Regions from separate parts of the Gordonia sp. C13 genome, predicted to be linked through region 4. Evidence: predicted binding sites of a transcription regulator. Region 4 holds the regulator's gene; each other region holds the start of a gene.
What was found. Region 4 encodes LexA, which represses DNA repair genes until DNA is damaged. Its sites were predicted from a motif close to CGAACANNTGTTCG; they were not measured.

Region 1 (4,244 bases), 140 kb from region 4:
GACGTTCCGCGCCAGAGTATTCGTCACCGAAACGCTTCAAAGCGTCGAGCGAGTAGGGCGCCGAGCCTTCAGCACTCTGACCCCAATTGGGCGTGTAGATGGCCTTCAGATAATCGAACTGTTCTTTAGAGATGACCGCTTCTTCGCCGCGTGCCAGCGCCGCGCGCTGTTCGGGCGTCAGACTGGTCGCACGGTAGAAGCGTTCCTTCTGCTCCGGTGTTGCAGTCCCGCTCATGATCGCCTGGACGTCGCGACTTGCTTGCCCGGCGGAGAAGCTCGAACTGAGCGGAGCGTTGATCTCGGCGTTGCCGAAGACCACATTCAGCGCGCGGGCACCGTTACGGTCGTCCTCCCCGATCTGGTACGCCAGCGACTGCAGCGACAACGTCGCTGTCTTCGCCTCCTCGGCGCGCTTGGCCAGGTCGTTCCGAATCGACTGTTCGGCCGCGCTTCCGGCCTCCACACCGTTCAACTCCGAGGCGTAGTCCCGAGCGTCGCGCACGGTCCAGTCATCCGAGACGCTGAACTTGTCGAGTTCGAGGCCGAGCGCCTTCGTCAGAGCAGTGCTTCGGTTGGGGCTGATCGCGGCGGCCGTGTCGTGCAGCACCCTCGCGGCCGCGTTGAGTTCGGTGGCGAGCCTGTTGATCTCGTCTCGGTCGGACGTCGTACGGTCTTCGCACGCACGCTTGGATTCGCCCGACCAGCCCTCCACGTTCATGGGAGCATCGGCCATCGTCTTGGTCTGGGTTCGCAGATGTTCGGCTGTCGTCTCCAGAGAGTCCGCAGACTGGAGCAGGACCATCACGTCCCAGCTGTTGACGGTCGACCGTGTCGGACGGTTCATCAGAACACGGAAATGGCTCGGAAACCGCTCGCCAACTCTTCATCGGTGTCTGCGAACTCGGTCGCAACCTGGTAGCAGGTCTGCGAAACCGCGTCCATGCGAGCAGCTGCGCGACCGAGAAGAGTTCGAACGAGGTCATCTTTGCCGGCGCAGGCGCCATTGAATGCCGAACCCGGCATCGCCGCAGCTGCGTCAGCGAATCCGGTACTGCCCGACCAGAGCGCCCGGGTGGCATTCGAACACTCGGCCAGCGTCTTGCCGACGCCCTCTATTGCACCCTTCTCGGCTTCCAGGCGATAAGTCACTGTGAGTCCCCCGTCCCCGGCATCAACACCTCTTGACACCCCTCCACTCAGACAACCTAGTACGAGACAGTACGAAGTGGGGATTCGACATCCACAATCACGGAACCCGGACCATGGCCCACACGTCCGGGCCGTCGTCGGGCAGAGAAACCTTCCCGGTCACCTCGAACCCGAGTCGTTCGTAGAATCTGACGTTCTCCGGGGATGAGGTCTCGAGGTATGCGGCATACCCCTCTGTCCGGGCCGCCTCGAGCCCTGGCTCGAGCACAGCTCTGCCGAGCCCTCGTCCCTGCGAATGTGGCGCGACCCCGACCGTGGCCAGATTCCAGACGGGTTCGGCCGGCCGGAGACCGGCGGTTGCCTCGTCGGCCCGCGCGGCGACGTTTACTCGGTCTCCGTACAGGTCGACCACTCGGGATGCGATGTCGCCGAACGCCTCGTCGAGACCCGACGAGGACGGAGTGATCCACACCGCCACGGCGGCAAGGTCGTCCGAGACCCAGACGCGGCCGCACCGCATGCCGATCTCGGCGAGATACAGACGCTGCAGAGACTCCACGCGTGCGCCATGGTCACGCGCATCCACCGTGTGTCTGGTGAACGGATAGTCGGCGAAGGCCTGGCCGAGCGTTTCTGCGGCAGCGTCGACGTCTTCCGGAGTCGCCGGTCGAATCAAAGGGCGGATCGTCACGCGAAGCGAGGTTACCCGGCGCCTCGCAGCATTCAAGCGACCGCGAGTAGCTGCAGCAGCTTCGTCTCGATCATGCTGCGGTCAGGACTTTGGTGACCGATTGCCGGCGGCGGGGCACTCCGATGCCGGGCGCCGGTCGGGGTGATGACGTCGATGACCCGGATGTCTCCGGCCATACGAACCGAATATCCCCAGCCGTCAGCCTCTTTCGCCCGATTGTGGGTGACACAGATGCCGTCGGCGTTGGCTTCGCTGGTCGGGCCGTCGTGTCGATGCGGTTTCGCGTGGTCGATCTCTACGATCGGCACGCCGCAGTACGGAGTTCGACAGCGCTGGTCTCGGAGTCGAACGAAGTGCGCGAGTGCGGCCGGGAAGGTTCGCGATCTCGACTCCATCGACACCAGTGCACCATCCGACGGACGTGCATAGACACGACGCAGCGTCGAGGCGGTCTCGCCATCGGGCGACACCGATGCGGCGACGAGTTCCCGTGCCACCGCTGCCGGGATCGGTCCGTACCCCTGCACTTCAGCCGCCGAATCGTTCAACCCGAGCAGACACTCGTCGGACATGATCATGTTCACTGCCACCGGCACCGGCTCCGCTGCGGATCGACCGGTGACACGTTCGACCAGCGTGTCGGCCATAATCTGCGCGTGCGTGCGATCGTCGGTGCCGAGCACCGAGTCGGCGTGCTTCTTGAGCGAGGCATATACGGAGATCCCCTGCGTCATCGGCAACAACGCCGAAAGCTGGGTCATCAGATCCGGCGCCGGCCGCACGCTGACCCGCCGATCCTTCTCGGACTTGGCCTTTCGCGCAACCACCGCGGCCGGTTCGAGTTCGTAGGCATGACGCTTTGCCCGGGCTTCGACCTCTCGATCGGAAGCACCCACCAGCGCCCGATGGTCGCCGCACACCCGGCGGTCGATCTCCTCCCGCGATTCGCGAGTCAGATAAGCGGTCTCGCGGACGAGGATCGTGGCACGCCACTCGGTGAGGACTCCGTCCGCGAGAGCCGCCATCGTATGCGGCATCTCATGTGCCAGGGCACGAGCGAACCCGAGGTACTGGCTCCCCTTCTGCGGTGAGGCCTTACGCGCCAACCCTATTTCGGCGGCAAGCCCCCGGCCCCTTCGCTGCGGCGGGACATTCCTCGCGGCCTCATCGGCTGCACGAAGCTGATCGAGGTTCGCGGTCTCACGCACCTGCGCCGCGGAACAGGCGGACTTCACCTCCTCGAGCAGCGTCAGTCGATGCACCGACTCGACCTCGTCGACGCCCGCAGCCATCCCGGCGAGGAGGTGTTGAAAAGCGCGAAGATCATCCGTCGACAGGTCCGGGGTTCCGACTGCGCGTGTTTCGTACATACATTCGATGATACCTACTTTCCCCCTGCTTCGACGTCGTTTTTCACAACAATGCGAAACTCCAATCACTTAACCATTGAGTTCATCAACTCATCGCGTAACACTTAGCCACATGGCAAACAGTTCGGCCGCCCTCGATGAGATATTCGGTGCATTATCGGACCCGACTCGACGCGCCGTCGTCGAACGTCTCGGGCGCGGGTCTGCGAGCGTCGGCGAACTCGCCGACCCCTTCCCCATGTCCCTCCCGTCCTTCATGAAGCACCTGAGGGTTCTCGAGGAGAGCGGCCTGGTCATGACCAAGAAGACCGGGCGCACCCGAATGTGCACGCTCGACCGTCGACGCCTGCGACGCCTACAGACCTGGCTCGAACACCAGCGCATCGTCTGGACCGAACGCACCGACCGACTCGAAGCCTTCGTCACCGAAACCGAGGAGACATCATGATCGACCCCGAACTCGACCTGACCCTGCAACGCATCATCCGCGCACCGCGGCAACGGATCTGGGACGCGTGGACGAAACCCGAGCAGCTCGCGAAGTGGTGGACGCCCTCCCCGACCGTCACCCGGGTCGAGCGTCTCGAACCGCGTCCCGGTGGTGCACTGGTCACGCAGATGAGCGACGACGGCGATACCTTCGTGCCGCACATGGACGCCGTGTTCCTGGTCGTCGACGACCACGAACGCCTGGTGTTCACCAACGCCATCGACAGTTCATGGCGGCCCGCCGAACCCGCACCCGTCCCCATGACCGCCGAGATCACCCTCTGCGAACATCCCGACGGGACCGAGTACAGCGTCGTCGTGCGACACGGCAATCCATCCGATCGCGAACAGCATCACGATCTCGGCTTCTACGACGGCTGGGGCTCGGTCACCGCGGCGCTCGCCGCACTCGTCGAAAACGAGGGGTCGCGATGAGAGTCACCGTCACCGAGTTCATGACCCTCGATGGCATGAATACGAACCGACGCCCGGGCGGCGGTAGCAGACCACGAGGGCGTCGCCGCGGTCACTGCCTCGCACGGCAA
Region 2 (4,244 bases), on a different contig from region 4:
CCGAACTCGCCGGAGCGGCGAGTGTCGTCACCAGTGTCATCCACGGAGGGCCCCCATCGGCGTGTCGGCCATGTCGGTCGGCAGAGTCGGCGTTTCGGTGCGAAGGACTGATCGGAGGAGTGTGATGTCGCGGGCGGACGGTGCATCACCGTCGGGCCGCGCCCCGGATGGAGCGAGGTCCCGATCCGATTCCGTACCTGGCGTTGGGGAAGTACGCCAGGGTCGGACCGGATCGGGGCCTCGTGCCATCCGAAGCCCGAGTACCGCTTCGCCCCGTCCCCTCTCGGCTACAAGACCGCGTTCAACGCGGCCGAGTTGGCTGCCGAGAAGTTCTCCTCGTGCTGCGACTGGTACTCGTCCCATGCGGCCGAATCCCAGATCTCGAGGTGATCGAAGCTGCCGAACACCACGCACTCCTTGGACAGTCCCGCGTAGACGCGATGGTCGGAGGACAGGCTGATCCTGCCCTGGCCGTCCGGTCGCTGTTCTTCCGAACCGGCGAAGAAGGTCCGCTGAAACGCACGCAGGTCAGGGTCGTTACGTGACGCCTCGACGATCCTCGCCGCGATCGCATCGAACTCTTCGGTCCGATACACCGACAAGCTGTGGTCTTGGCCTTTGGTGACCACTACCCCTCCTGCCAGTGCATCGCGGAACTTGGCGGGCAACGTGAGTCGCCCTTTGTCGTCCAATTTGGGCGTGTAGGTGCCGACGAATCGCACAGACATGTCGACACCTCCTGCCCCTGGGTTCCGCGCTCCGGATCGCCTCACCCAGTGCTGCCACAGTACCCCACTTTCCTCCACTTTCCACCCCAGAAGCCCACACGGACTCCACCTGACAGCAAATTCCCAGTTCAAGCGGGTGAAACTTCTGACGCTTCGTGCGCGTCTCGTGCGCTGACGCGTGTCGCTGTGTCCATCGATGGTGTGACAGACGAGTCCTTTGAGGCTTCAGGTGCCGATGCGACCAGCAGTTCTCACCAGGTGGGGCAAAGTGGGGAACCCCGGTGGGGGAAGGTGGGGAACGCCGGTGGGGGAAGGTGGGGGCCAGGGAATGGGTGACGGTGGGACACGGTCGACAGCGCGTCGAAATCACGGGTACAGAGCCGAGCCGCACCAACAAAAGAGCCGCGCCCCCCCCTGGGGTGCGCGGCTCTCTGAAGAGTCGTGGCCGTCAGGCCGGCCGGAGGTCTACTCCTGCTCGAACCGACGGTTGAATCGTTCTTCCATCCGCTCCGACAGCTTGCGCTTGGAGCCGGAGGGCCCGGACTGCTTTTTGCCTCCCGCGCGCGGCGCGCCCGTCGCGGAGTCGGCGAGGTCGTCACCCCAGAGGGCGAAGAGGCCGGCACCGAACATCACCAGGAAGCCGAGGAGGCTGACGATCGGGAAGCCCCCGATGTCGATCTTGACGATGAGACCGCCGACGAGCATCACGAGGCCGACGACGAAGACCGCCACCGCCTGCAGGCGACGACGGCCACTCGACTTACCCAGCCGACGACGCTTGACACTGGACGCGAACTTGGGGTCTTCCGCGTACAGAGCGCTCTCGATCTGTTCGAGCATGCGTTGCTCGTGCTCCGAAAGTGGCACCGACCCTCCTTCTCCCTGATCCGCGACGCCGACGACGGTCAACCGCGACCGGTGAGGCGTCTGCGCCTTATTCTCCCATGATACGAGGTGAAATCAGCCGCGACCACCATTACTCGCTGTTGTGGGCCCGGATGCACATACCGGAACGACAACGGAACACCGAAACTGTGTCCGGCCTCACGCAGTTCGCCCGATTTGGGGGTCCTTTGTCCCGAATTTGCCTTGCTCGTAAGCGATGACCAAGGTCTCGACCTGCCGGAGGAAGTCGAGGACGAGGAGTCGCATGCCGGCAACACTGTCGGGGTCGAGCGTTCGGATGATCCCCGACTCGATCTTCATCCGGATGGGCGACAGCGTGGCGAAGCGCGCGGCCAGCGGAGCGAGTTCGGGAGCGACCACACCGATACGGGTCCAGGCGTTCGACGTCTTGCGGCGGGCGGGGCCGGCCGGCTCGCCGATGGCGATCGCGGCGCCGGCCGCACGGAGGGCGACGAGATAGAACTGCCGGAAGCGCTCGGCGTCGTCGGAGACACCGTCGGCGTTGTCGAGGAGGAGATGGGCACGCTGGAGAAGATCGCGCGCACGTCCGACCATCACCGGGTCGACGGGGGCGGACCGGCGGGATGTGGGCCGTCCGGGCATGGCATCCTCCTCACTCGCTGGCGACGGTATCCGGTGGCAGACGCTTCCCTCGTCCGCCACCGGACCGTCATGTCGTCGGGATGAACGCGAACAGCTTGCGGAGGCACATTCATCGAACACCCGTTCGACACGTTCAATATAGCTAGCGGTGCGCGTCTCTTCAAGGCGTGGGCCGCGCCCGCATCCTTCTTCAACACCGACTCCCGCGACCGGATTCCGCGGAGTCTGCCGTACCGAGAGGACAGTCACACCAGATGGTCGGAGAGCGCATGGCCGGGGCGGTGCGGGCCCGCTCGGTGGACCCGGAGGCGATCCGACGTTGACGATCCGTCTGGTGAACCTCAGTGGGCAGGACTCCCGCGTGTGGCTGGAGCCCGCTCTCGACGTCTACGTGACCGCGATGGGGTATCCCCGCGGGACCGAGGTGCACCGCGCGTCGCTGTGGCGTGAACACATCGCCCGGCCGGGCTGGCGTGCGATCGGCGCGGTCGCCACCCTGCCCCCGCACGAGGCGCAGTCGATGCCGACGTCCCGGCGCCGGGTCGGACCGCCGGTGGGCACCGGGCCCGACGACGTCCTGGTCGGCATCGCCTACGGCTACACCGGCGCGACCGGTCAGTGGTGGAACCAGCAACTCCGGCTCGGGCTGCGACAGACGGGACGCTCCCCCGCGGACATCGAGATGATCGCCCGGGACTACTTCGAGCTGACCGAGCTCCACGTCCACCCCACCGCACAGGGTCGCGGCATCGGGCAGTTGCTGTTGGCGCGGCTGCTCGCCGAGCGACCCGAACGCCATGTGCTGCTGTCGACGCCGGAGATCCCCGCCGAGCAGAACCGGGCCTGGTCGCTGTATCGGCGGATGGGTTTCTCGGATGTGCTCCGGCATTTCACCTTCACCGGCGATCCTCGCCCGTTCGCGTTCCTCGGCCGTCCGCTGCCGCTGAACCTGCAACCGCCGCACCCCGGTCCTCCGCAATCTGGATGATGGAGGGCGTGGCACAGACAACGACGACAGCGCACGACACGGAACACGCATGAGCGGGCACGGGGAGCGGCGCGACGCGGTTGTCGTCGGCGGCGGCCACAACGGCCTCATCGCCGCGGCCTACCTGACGAAGGCCGGACGCGACGTGGAGGTCTTCGAGCGCGATGACATCCCCGGCGGGGCGGTGTCGACCGTCGAACGTTTCCCCGGGTACCGCATCGATCGCGGTTCCTCGGCGCACCTGATGATCCGGCACTCCCCCGTTCTCGACGACCTCGACCTCGCCTCGCACGGACTCCGCTACGTCGACTGCGACCCCTGGGCTTTCGTGCCGGCGACCGACACGGCGCCGGCGATCGTCTTTCGCACCGATCTCGACGCGACCTGCGTCTCCATCGAACGAGCATGCGGCGCAGCGGATGCCGCGGCATATCGGCAGTTCGTCGAGACCTGGACGCCGCGGGCGCGGGCCGTCATGGACGCCTTCTATCGACCCGCGTCGATGGGACAGTTCGGGCGGGCGTTCGCCGGTCTCGGGTCGACGGCCACCACCGAACGCACCGGCCTGGTCGGACGCCGCAGCGGCGCGATGATGAATCTCACCGCCGAACTCATGACGTCCGGCGACTCGCTCCTCGACCGCTACTTCGACTCCGAACAGCTGAAGGCCGGGCTCGCCTGGTTCGGCGCGCAGTCGGGGCCGCCGATGAGCGCGCCCGGCACCGCGCCGATGGTCGGGTTCGCCGCGCTGATGCATCTCATCCCGCCCGGTCGGGCGATCGGCGGCAGCGGTGCGCTGACCGATGCGCTCGTCCACCGCATCGGCGCCGACGGCGGCCGGATCGTGTGCGGGGACCCGGCGGTCTCGATCACCCGATGCGGTGACCACTGGCGGGTGCAGACCGAATCCGGTGAGCATCGGTGCACGCCCACGGTGATCAACGCCTGCCATGTCCTGGCGACCCTGGACCTGTTGGCGGCGGGCGGTTTCGACGCCGGGACCATCGAGCGCTGGCGGC
Region 3 (4,244 bases), on a different contig from region 4:
CGTGTGCCCGCGCGATCGAGTCGGCCACCCCCGTCAGCGCGCCGGTGGCATGGGTCGGATCAGCAGCCGCATCCGCTTCCCAGGTTCCGGGAATGAAGAGATTGAAGGTGGGAACCGTCGGAGCCGGGGCGGCAACGCCGGCACCGGCACCGACGAATGCGGTTGCCGCAACACTCGCAGTGAGCGCCATTCCACCGAGACCAATGGCCCATTGGCGAGCAGATCGGGAGAGGCCGGAGTGAGACGAATCACCGATTGAGTCGCACGCATGGCGCGGCTTACGCGCAGAGGAAGAGTATTTCATGAGGGGATGTCACAAATCTTCACATCGTTGGGGGGATGAAACAACGGGCGCGAATGGAGGGGGCTTTCGTCCCCCTTTTCCTTGCCGTTGTTACTTGCCAGTAGATCTGAATATTCGACTATTCCGGGACGATTTCAAGAATCCGCGAAATTACTTTCGGCGCGCATTAGGACCCGATCCATATACGATCCTCAATGCAGTTGCGGCACAATGCTTTTCAGACGATGATGCCGGTAAGGCCGTCTTGGACAGATGACCCTGTGTGAGTGAGATCACCAGCGTGATGTCGCCGTTCTCGATGACAAACCCTCAGTGGCGCTCCTTCGCAGACACCACCGGGGCTCGGAACCGCCTGGCGACAGCGAGTCCGAGCCCTCGAGACGCCAGGCGTCAGTCACCAGATCGCAGTCATCGTGGCGCTTGTCGATCGGGAGACAGATCGAGCCGCCGGAGCAGTTGGGCATTGAGCGCGACGACAACCGTCGACACCGACATCAAGATCGCACCGACGCTCATCGGCAACACGAATCCGATCGGCGCCAACACACCGGCGGCAAGTGGGACCGAGATCAGGTTGTACCCGGCCGCCCACCACAGGTTCTGCACCATCTTCCGGTAGCTCGCCCGCGACAACTCGATCACCGAGAGCACCGACCGCGGGTCCGAGGACGCCAGGATCACACCCGCGGAGGCGATGGCGACGTCGGTACCGGCTCCGATGGCGATGCCAACATCGGCCTGCGCGAGTGCCGGCGCATCATTCACCCCGTCACCCACCATCGCGACCCGCTTTCCCTCGCGCTGCAGTTCGGCCACCTTTTCGGCTTTGTCCTCCGGACGGACCCCGGCGTAGACGCGGTCGATCCCCAGCTCCCGTGCCACATCCTCGGCCACCGCCCGCGCGTCCCCGGTGACCATCACGGTCTCGACCCCCCGGCGCCGGAGACCGTCGACCGCCTCGCGCGACTCCGGTCGCACCTCGTCGGTCAGCGCCAAGGCGCCGACGACCTCACCGTCGGCGAGCACATGAAGGATGATCGACCCCTCGTCGCGCCAAGTCCCGGCGATCGGGAGCCCTGAAACACCCTGCGTGTCGAGCAATCTCGGCCCGCCCACCGCGACGGACATCCCGTTGACGCGCGCCGAGACACCCACCGCGGGCGACGAGGTGAAGTCCTGCGCCGCCGACACCTTCAGGTCCCGAAGCCGGGCGGCCTCGACGATCGCAACCGCGAGCGGATGCTCGCTGTCCGCCTCCGCCGACGCGGCCAGGGCCAGCACCTCGTCCGATGTACGGCCGCCCGCCGGTTCGACGGCAAGGACCGTCGGAGCGCCACGGGTCAACGTCCCGGTCTTGTCGAAGAGCACGGCGTCGACCGACCGCATCGTCTCGAGGGCGAGCCTGTCGGAGATCAGCACTCCCCCACGCGCCGCACGCTCGGTCGCGATCGACACCACCAACGGGATTGCGAGACCGAGAGCGTGCGGGCAGGCGATGACGAGCACCGTGATCACCCGGACAACCGCCGAGTCCGGCATGCCCACCGAGGTCCAGACAACCGCGGTGACAATCGCCGCGGCGACGGCGAACCAGAAGAGCCAGCCGGCGGCGCGATCGGCGAGTCGTTGAGCGCGCGACGAGGAGGCCTGCGCCTGGGCGACGAGCCGCTCGATGCCGGCCAGCGCGGTGTCGTCTCCGATCGCGGTGACCTGCACCCGGACCGCCGAATCCGTGGCGACGGTCCCCGCGACCACGCGATCCCCGACCGATCGTCGGACCGGCCGCGACTCACCCGTGATCATCGACTCGTCTACATCCGTCGTGCCGTCGACGACTTCCCCGTCGGCCGGGATCGCTGCACCGGGGCGGACCAGCACCACGTCGCCCACCTCCAGTTCGGAGACCGGGACGGTAACCGTTCCGGCACCGTCGACCTTCTCTGCCTCGTCGGGCAGCAACGCGGCCAGTGAGTCGAGGGCGGATGTCGTCTGGGCCAGCGCCCGCATCTCGACCCAGTGTCCCAACAGCATGATCACGACGAGGAGTGCCAGCTCCCACCAGAAGTTCAGCTCGCTGTCCAACAACCCGAGACTCGCACCCCACGACGCGACGAAGGCAACAGTGATGGCCAGCCCGATGAGCAGCATCATCCCCGGGGCGCGGGACCGACTTTCCGCGACCGCACCGGTGAGGAACGGCCGGCCACCCCAGACGTAGATGACCGTGCCCAGTACCGGCGAGATCCACGCGACCCACCCGTGGTGAGGGAGCGAATAGCCGATCAGGTGGGCGAACATCTCGTTGAACGCCACCGTCGGGATCGCCAGTACCGACATGATCCAGAACAGTCGGCGGAACCGGCCGACGTGGTCGGCGTGACCGCCGTGTTCGCCACCAGCATGCTGGTGACCTTCGTGCGTACCCGTGTCGTGCCCGTGATGGGTCGATGTAGCACTCATGCGTCCGACTATATACCCCCTACCCGTATATCGTAAGAAGCAATATGGGCAGAGTCGGGCCCAGCACCCCAACCCCGACAACGGCATCCCCTTATCAGACGCCACCGATAAGTTCGGCGACCGATTGTTTTTCGATACTCGTTGCGCGTCAACAGGTTTGCGAGTACAGTCGAACATACATTCGCACAACGGCATCGGGGGGTGACCGTCTTGACCGAGATCTCGCAGTCCGGTGCCCCGGTTTCGCGCGCGTCTGAACTCGTGCAGGAATTGCACCGGATCACCGCCGAACTGCAGACCGCCGATCTGACGCAGTGCTCCGATTCCGAACTCGTCGACGTCGCCTCCGAAACCGAACGTGCCATCGCGCGACTGAGTTTCGCCGGTGACCGCCAGATCGTCGAAGCCACCGAACGAGACCTCCCCCACAAGACCGGCCACCGCAGCGTCATCCAGTTCATGACCCACCGACTGCGCGTCGCCGAACCGATCCGACGCCGCAACCAGATGTCGGCCACCGCAACCTTTCCCAGCCACACCGGCGAGCAGCTGCCACCTCAACATCCCGCCCTGGCCGAGGCATTCGCCGGTGGCCGCGTCGGACCCGCACACGTGCGAGCGGTCGTCGAGGTGCTCGAGCAGATCCCCCACGCCGTCGACCACGACGTAAAGGTCGCCGCCGAACGACAGATGGCCGAGATCGCTGTCGAGCACACCCCCGCCGACATCACCGCCCTCGGCGCACGCCTACTGGCCCACCTCGATCCCGACGGCACACTCGCCGACGACACCGACCGCAAGCGCCGCCGGAAACTGTCGGTCCACCGGCAACGCGCCGACGGCACCGCCAAACTCACCGCCACCCTCACCCCCGAACTCCTCGCCCGGGTCACCATGCTGCTCGCTGTGTGGGCCACACCCGGCATGAACAACCCCGACGACCCCGACTCCCCACACGGGTCAATCGAAGACGCCGACCCCGACACGGTCGCTGCTGCGGCCGAACGCGATGACCGCACCCCCGCCCAGCTCAATCACGACGCCTTCAACGCTCTGCTCAAAGCTGTCTTCGAGGACGGGCTCCTGGGTAAGAGTCACCGCGGGTTACCGACCCAACTGATCATCAAAGCCGACCTCAACGACCTCAGACGGGAAGCGGGGTTCGCCACCACCGCCACCGGCACCCTGATCCCCATCCCCGACCTCATCGACATGGCCGCCGACGCCCAGCCCTGGTTGGCGGTGTTCAAAGACGCCACCGCCGTCCCGCTGTACTTCGGACGCGGCAAACGCCTGGCCACCCGCGAACAACGACTGGTGTCTTTCGCCCGACCCGACGGTGAAAGCTGCTCCACCCCCGGTTGCGACCTCGCCGCCGCACATCTGGAAATGCATCACGCCCAACTCGATTGGGCCGACGGTGGACTCACCGACATCACCGACCTCGCCCCCGCCTGCCCGAAACACAACCGCATGGTCA
Region 4 (4,244 bases):
GGACGACGCCGAACGCAGATCGTCGATCTCGCGCTGGAAGTCCTCGACGGAGTCGAACGAGCGATACACCGACGCGAAGCGCAGGTAGGCGACCTCGTCGAGGTCGCGCAGCGGCTTGAGGATCGCGAGTCCGACCTCGTTGCTGGGGATCTCGGCCGATCCACTGGCACGCACCGTGTCCTCGACCTGCTGGGCCAGCTGGGCCAGCGCGTCCTCGGCGACGTGGCGTCCCTGGCATGCGCGCCGGACGCCCCTCATCACCTTCTCGCGACTGAACGGTTCGGTGACACCGTTGCGTTTGACCACCGCGAGCACTGCGCTCTCCACGGTCGAGAAGCGTCGCCCACACTCCACGCAGGAGCGGCGGCGCCGGATGGCCTGCCCCTCATCAGCGACACGCGAGTCGATGACCTTGGTGTCGTCGTTCTTGCAGAAGGGGCAGCGCATCGTATCCTCACGCAGGTCACGGGACACTCTGATGCAGCCGGGCCGCATGCCAGGCCGGTAGTCGGCCGGTCCCTGTGACATCGAGGATACCGCCCGCGTTCAGTGGTACCGGGGGGCGAGGAGCGGCTGGCCGACGCGCAGGCCGCTCGACGGGAGGTCGTTCAGCTGGACGATCTCGTCGACAACTGCCTCACGGGGCATCTCGGGGGCGACACGAGATGCGATGGTGCTCAGCGAGTCACCCGAGCGCACATGCACGACCTCGGTGCCGACCGAGGACGGCGTGACCGTGGCGGCATAGTTCTGGCCGACGACCGCGATGACCCAGACGGCCAGCGCGAGTCCGACGCCGGCGAGGATGGCCGTCGCCGTGCGCCGGCGCCGGCGGATGACCGCCGAGGGGGCGGTCTGCGCGGGACGCGAGGCCGGCACGACCGGTCCACGACCGCGCAGACCGACCGGCGAGGCGCACTGCGTGGAGGCGATCCGGCGGACCCGGACCGCAGACTCCGGTACCGGGCGACCGTCGACGGGACGGCGCCCGTCGACGGGACGGCGCCCGTCGCCGCGGCGCATCGGGCGCTGCAGGACGTCGCCATGAACATCGTCGAAGTGGACGGGGTCGATGAGAGTGGCGGTGCGCATGGTGCCCTCCGTGTTTCCGGTCGAACCGTGTTCGTGCGGACCGCGTCGTCCGTGTTCGAACTGTTCGAGTGTCGATCATCTGTTCGATGAACTGATGTTCGATTTGTAGCACGGCACTCCGACAATTGTCTCGCAACACGTCGAACAAATGTTTGATGCGGTCGGCGATCTCGGCTACGCTCGTCGAGAAGAGAAGCGATCTACCAGCACGTTCGGAAATCGAGAGGAACCCGATCATGAGCGATGACGGCGGTAAGCGCACCGGAGCGCGGGGCGCCGACGAGCCCGTCACCCCGGCAGACATGGCGGCGGCCGAGGCCTCGCTGACGCCGCGGCAGCGCGGAGTTCTCGAGGTGATCCGCAAATCCGTGCGCGAGCGCGGTTACCCGCCGAGCATCCGCGAGATCGGTGACGAGGTGGGTCTCACCTCGACCTCATCCGTTGCCCATCAGCTGCGGACACTCGAGCGCAAGGGCCTCCTGAAGCGCGATGCGAACCGTCCGCGGGCGGTCAACATCGCGCCGAGCGAGCCGCCGACGCCCACCTCGCCGGACGGCAGCGCGCTACCCGAGCCCACCTTCGTGCCGGTGCTCGGCCGGATCGCCGCAGGCGGCCCGATCCTCGCCGAGGAAGCCGTCGAGGACGTCTTCCCGCTCCCCCGCGAACTCGTGGGTGAGGGCTCGCTGTTCCTGCTGAAGGTGGTCGGCGAGTCGATGATCGACGCGGCGATCTGCGACGGCGACTGGGTGGTCGTCCGCCAGCAGAACGTGGCCGACAACGGCGACATCGTGGCCGCCATGATCGACGGCGAGGCCACGGTGAAGACCTTCAAACGCCAGAAGGGTCACGTCTGGCTGATGCCGCACAACGAGTTGTTCGACCCGATCCCGGGCGACGAGGCCGTCATCCTCGGCAAGGTCGTCACCGTGATGCGGCGGATCTGACCTCGTCACTCTCGAGTACCGCGGCGGCAGCCGCGCGAGCCGCAGCCGGATCGGCGGTGGCCAGCGCGGCTGCCGCCGCGTTCTCGCAGGTGGCCAGGGTGACCCCGCCGAGCTGCGCCCCGACCGCGGCAGCCGCGACGGGAGCGCTCGACAGCGAGGTGACCCCGAGCCCGACGAGTACGCAGGCAAGGTAGGGATCTGCTGCGGCCTCGCCGCAGACGCCCACCGGTTTGCCCTGCTCGCGTCCGGCCCGCGCGACCGTCGCGATGAGGTGCAGGACGGCCGGCTGCCACGGATCGGTCAGCGATGCGAGGTCGGCGGACATCCGGTCGGCGGCCATCGTGTACTGCGTGAGGTCGTTGGTGCCGATCGAGACGAAGTCCACCTCGGCCAGGATCGCCGGGGCGAGGATCGCCGCGGCGGGGACCTCGATCATCACACCGGCCACCAGTCCGCGCTTGCGCACCTGCGCGGCGAACGCCGCCGCCTCGGCCGGTGACGCGATCATCGGCGCCATGACCCAGGGACTCGACTCGGAACCCTCGGCGGCGCGCGCGATCGCGTCGAGCTGGTGTTCACGGATCTCCGGGTGCGCCAAGGCGATCCGGTCGCCGCGCACACCGAGCGCCGGGTTGGCCTCCTCGGGCTGGTTCACAAAGCGCAGCGGCTTGTCCGAGCCGGCATCGAGGGTGCGGATGACGACCTTGCGGCCCCCGAAGGCGTCGAGGACCGCGCGATAGATGTCCGCCTGCTCCTCGACCGACGGTTCGTCGGCGCGTTCGAGGAAGGCCAGTTCGGTTCGGAACAGTCCCACGCCCTCCACCGGATGATCGGTGGCCGCACGGGCCGACGACCCGTCGGCGACGTTGGCCAGGATCGCCACCTCCACGCCGTCGGCGGTACGACCCGGGCCGGACCAGTCGGCCACGCGGGCGGCATGGCGCGCGTACTCTTCGACCCGTGCGCGGGCGGCGGCGTCGTCGGGCTCGACGACGATCTCGCCGGTGGCGCCGTCGACGAGTACCGCTGTGCCGGAACCGATCTCGTCGAGTCCGGACACTGCGACGACGCAGGGGATACCGAGCTGGCGGGCGATGATCGCGGTGTGGCTGGTGGGCCCGCCCAGTCGCGTCACGAGCGCGATCGTGGTCGCGGGATCGAGTCCCGCGGTGTCGGCGGGCGCGAGGTCGTCGGCCAGGAGGATCGACGGCACGTCCGGCGTCGGCACACCGGGTTCGGGCAGGCCCAGGAGCTCGGCGAGCACGCGGTCGCGAACGTCGTTGAGATCGGTGACGCGCTCGGCCATCAGCCCGCCGAGCTTGGTGAACACCGCGGCGAACTGCTCGGTGGCGGCGACGGCCGCCGATGGCGCCGAGGCACCCTTGGCGATCAGTCCCGACGCCGCACCGATCCAACCGCGGTCCTCCGCGAGTCCGGCGGTGGCGGTGAGCACCTCGGCGGCGACGCCGGTGTTCTGCGAGGCCCGCTCACGCAGGCGCGCGGCGACGGCAGCCGCTGCGGCGGTGAACCGCTGGGCCTCGTCGGCGCGCTTGTCCTCGGCGACCTCGACACCGGCGCCGAGGGCCTCCGCGGAATGGTCGGGACGGCGTCCTGGCCAGAGTGCGGGCCCATGGGCCACACCACCGACAACCGGCGTCCCCGTCAGAATCTGCGTCATGTGACCACGGTTACAAATTCTTCTTGACTTGTCAACACAAACAGGCGTAAACACAGTTACTACAACACGCAAAGCCACATGTTCCCACATTCCCGGAGAACATCACATGCGCGGAACGATCAGAACGGAGCCGGTGTGTACGCCGAGGAGAGACAGCAGGCCATCACCGAGGAGGTACGCGTCGCAGGACGCGCCTCGGTCGCCGAGCTCGCCGCGAAGTTCGACGTGACCAGCGAGACCGTCCGCCGCGACCTCGCGGTCCTCGAACGCGCCGGGCACCTGCAGCGCGTCCACGGCGGCGCCGTCCGCCCCGAGGTCCTGCGCGTGATCGGCGAACTCGGCATCGCCGAGCGCGAGACGGAACAAACCGAGGAGAAGGCGGCCATCGGCCGTGCCGCCCTCAGCTTCCTCCCGCCCGACGGCGGATCTGTGCTCTTCGACGCCGGTACCACCACCTTCCGGGCCGCCGACGCCATGCCGCGCGACCGCGATCTCACCGTGATCACCAACAGCCTCCCGATCGCCGGACT

Region 1: the regulator LexA is predicted to act here: its motif matches at 3,204-3,217, upstream of M1L58_RS00705 (DUF222 domain-containing protein).
Region 2: the regulator LexA is predicted to act here: its motif matches at 2,351-2,364, upstream of M1L58_RS14520 (SAV_6107 family HEPN domain-containing protein).
Region 3: the regulator LexA is predicted to act here: its motif matches at 2,935-2,948, upstream of M1L58_RS14205 (HNH endonuclease signature motif containing protein).

Annotation. Positions count from the first base shown of each region.
Region 1 covers NZ_JALPSY010000001.1:152,230-156,473, forward strand. The annotation lists gene M1L58_RS00690 (TPR repeat region-containing protein) at 1-844, opposite strand, end outside; gene M1L58_RS00695 (hypothetical protein) at 844-1,149, opposite strand; gene M1L58_RS00700 (GNAT family N-acetyltransferase) at 1,247-1,840, opposite strand; gene M1L58_RS00705 (DUF222 domain-containing protein) at 1,873-3,132, opposite strand; gene M1L58_RS00710 (ArsR/SmtB family transcription factor) at 3,323-3,658, shown strand; gene M1L58_RS00715 (SRPBCC domain-containing protein) at 3,655-4,134, shown strand.
Region 2 covers NZ_JALPSY010000017.1:92,428-96,671, forward strand. The annotation lists gene rsmH (16S rRNA (cytosine(1402)-N(4))-methyltransferase RsmH) at 1-44, opposite strand, end outside; gene mraZ (division/cell wall cluster transcriptional repressor MraZ) at 288-728, opposite strand; gene M1L58_RS14515 (DUF3040 domain-containing protein) at 1,194-1,595, opposite strand; gene M1L58_RS14520 (SAV_6107 family HEPN domain-containing protein) at 1,773-2,237, opposite strand; gene M1L58_RS14525 (GNAT family N-acetyltransferase) at 2,557-3,225, shown strand; gene M1L58_RS14530 (phytoene desaturase family protein) at 3,275-4,244, shown strand, end outside.
Region 3 covers NZ_JALPSY010000017.1:15,567-19,810, forward strand. The annotation lists gene M1L58_RS14195 (cutinase family protein) at 1-190, opposite strand, end outside; gene M1L58_RS14200 (heavy metal translocating P-type ATPase) at 713-2,764, opposite strand; gene M1L58_RS14205 (HNH endonuclease signature motif containing protein) at 2,966-4,244, shown strand, end outside.
Region 4 covers NZ_JALPSY010000001.1:292,248-296,491, forward strand. The annotation lists gene nrdR (transcriptional regulator NrdR) at 1-447, opposite strand, end outside; gene M1L58_RS01360 (LysM peptidoglycan-binding domain-containing protein) at 547-1,092, opposite strand; gene lexA (transcriptional repressor LexA) at 1,329-2,036, shown strand; gene M1L58_RS01370 (putative PEP-binding protein) at 2,014-3,714, opposite strand; gene M1L58_RS01375 (DeoR/GlpR family DNA-binding transcription regulator) at 3,850-4,244, shown strand, end outside.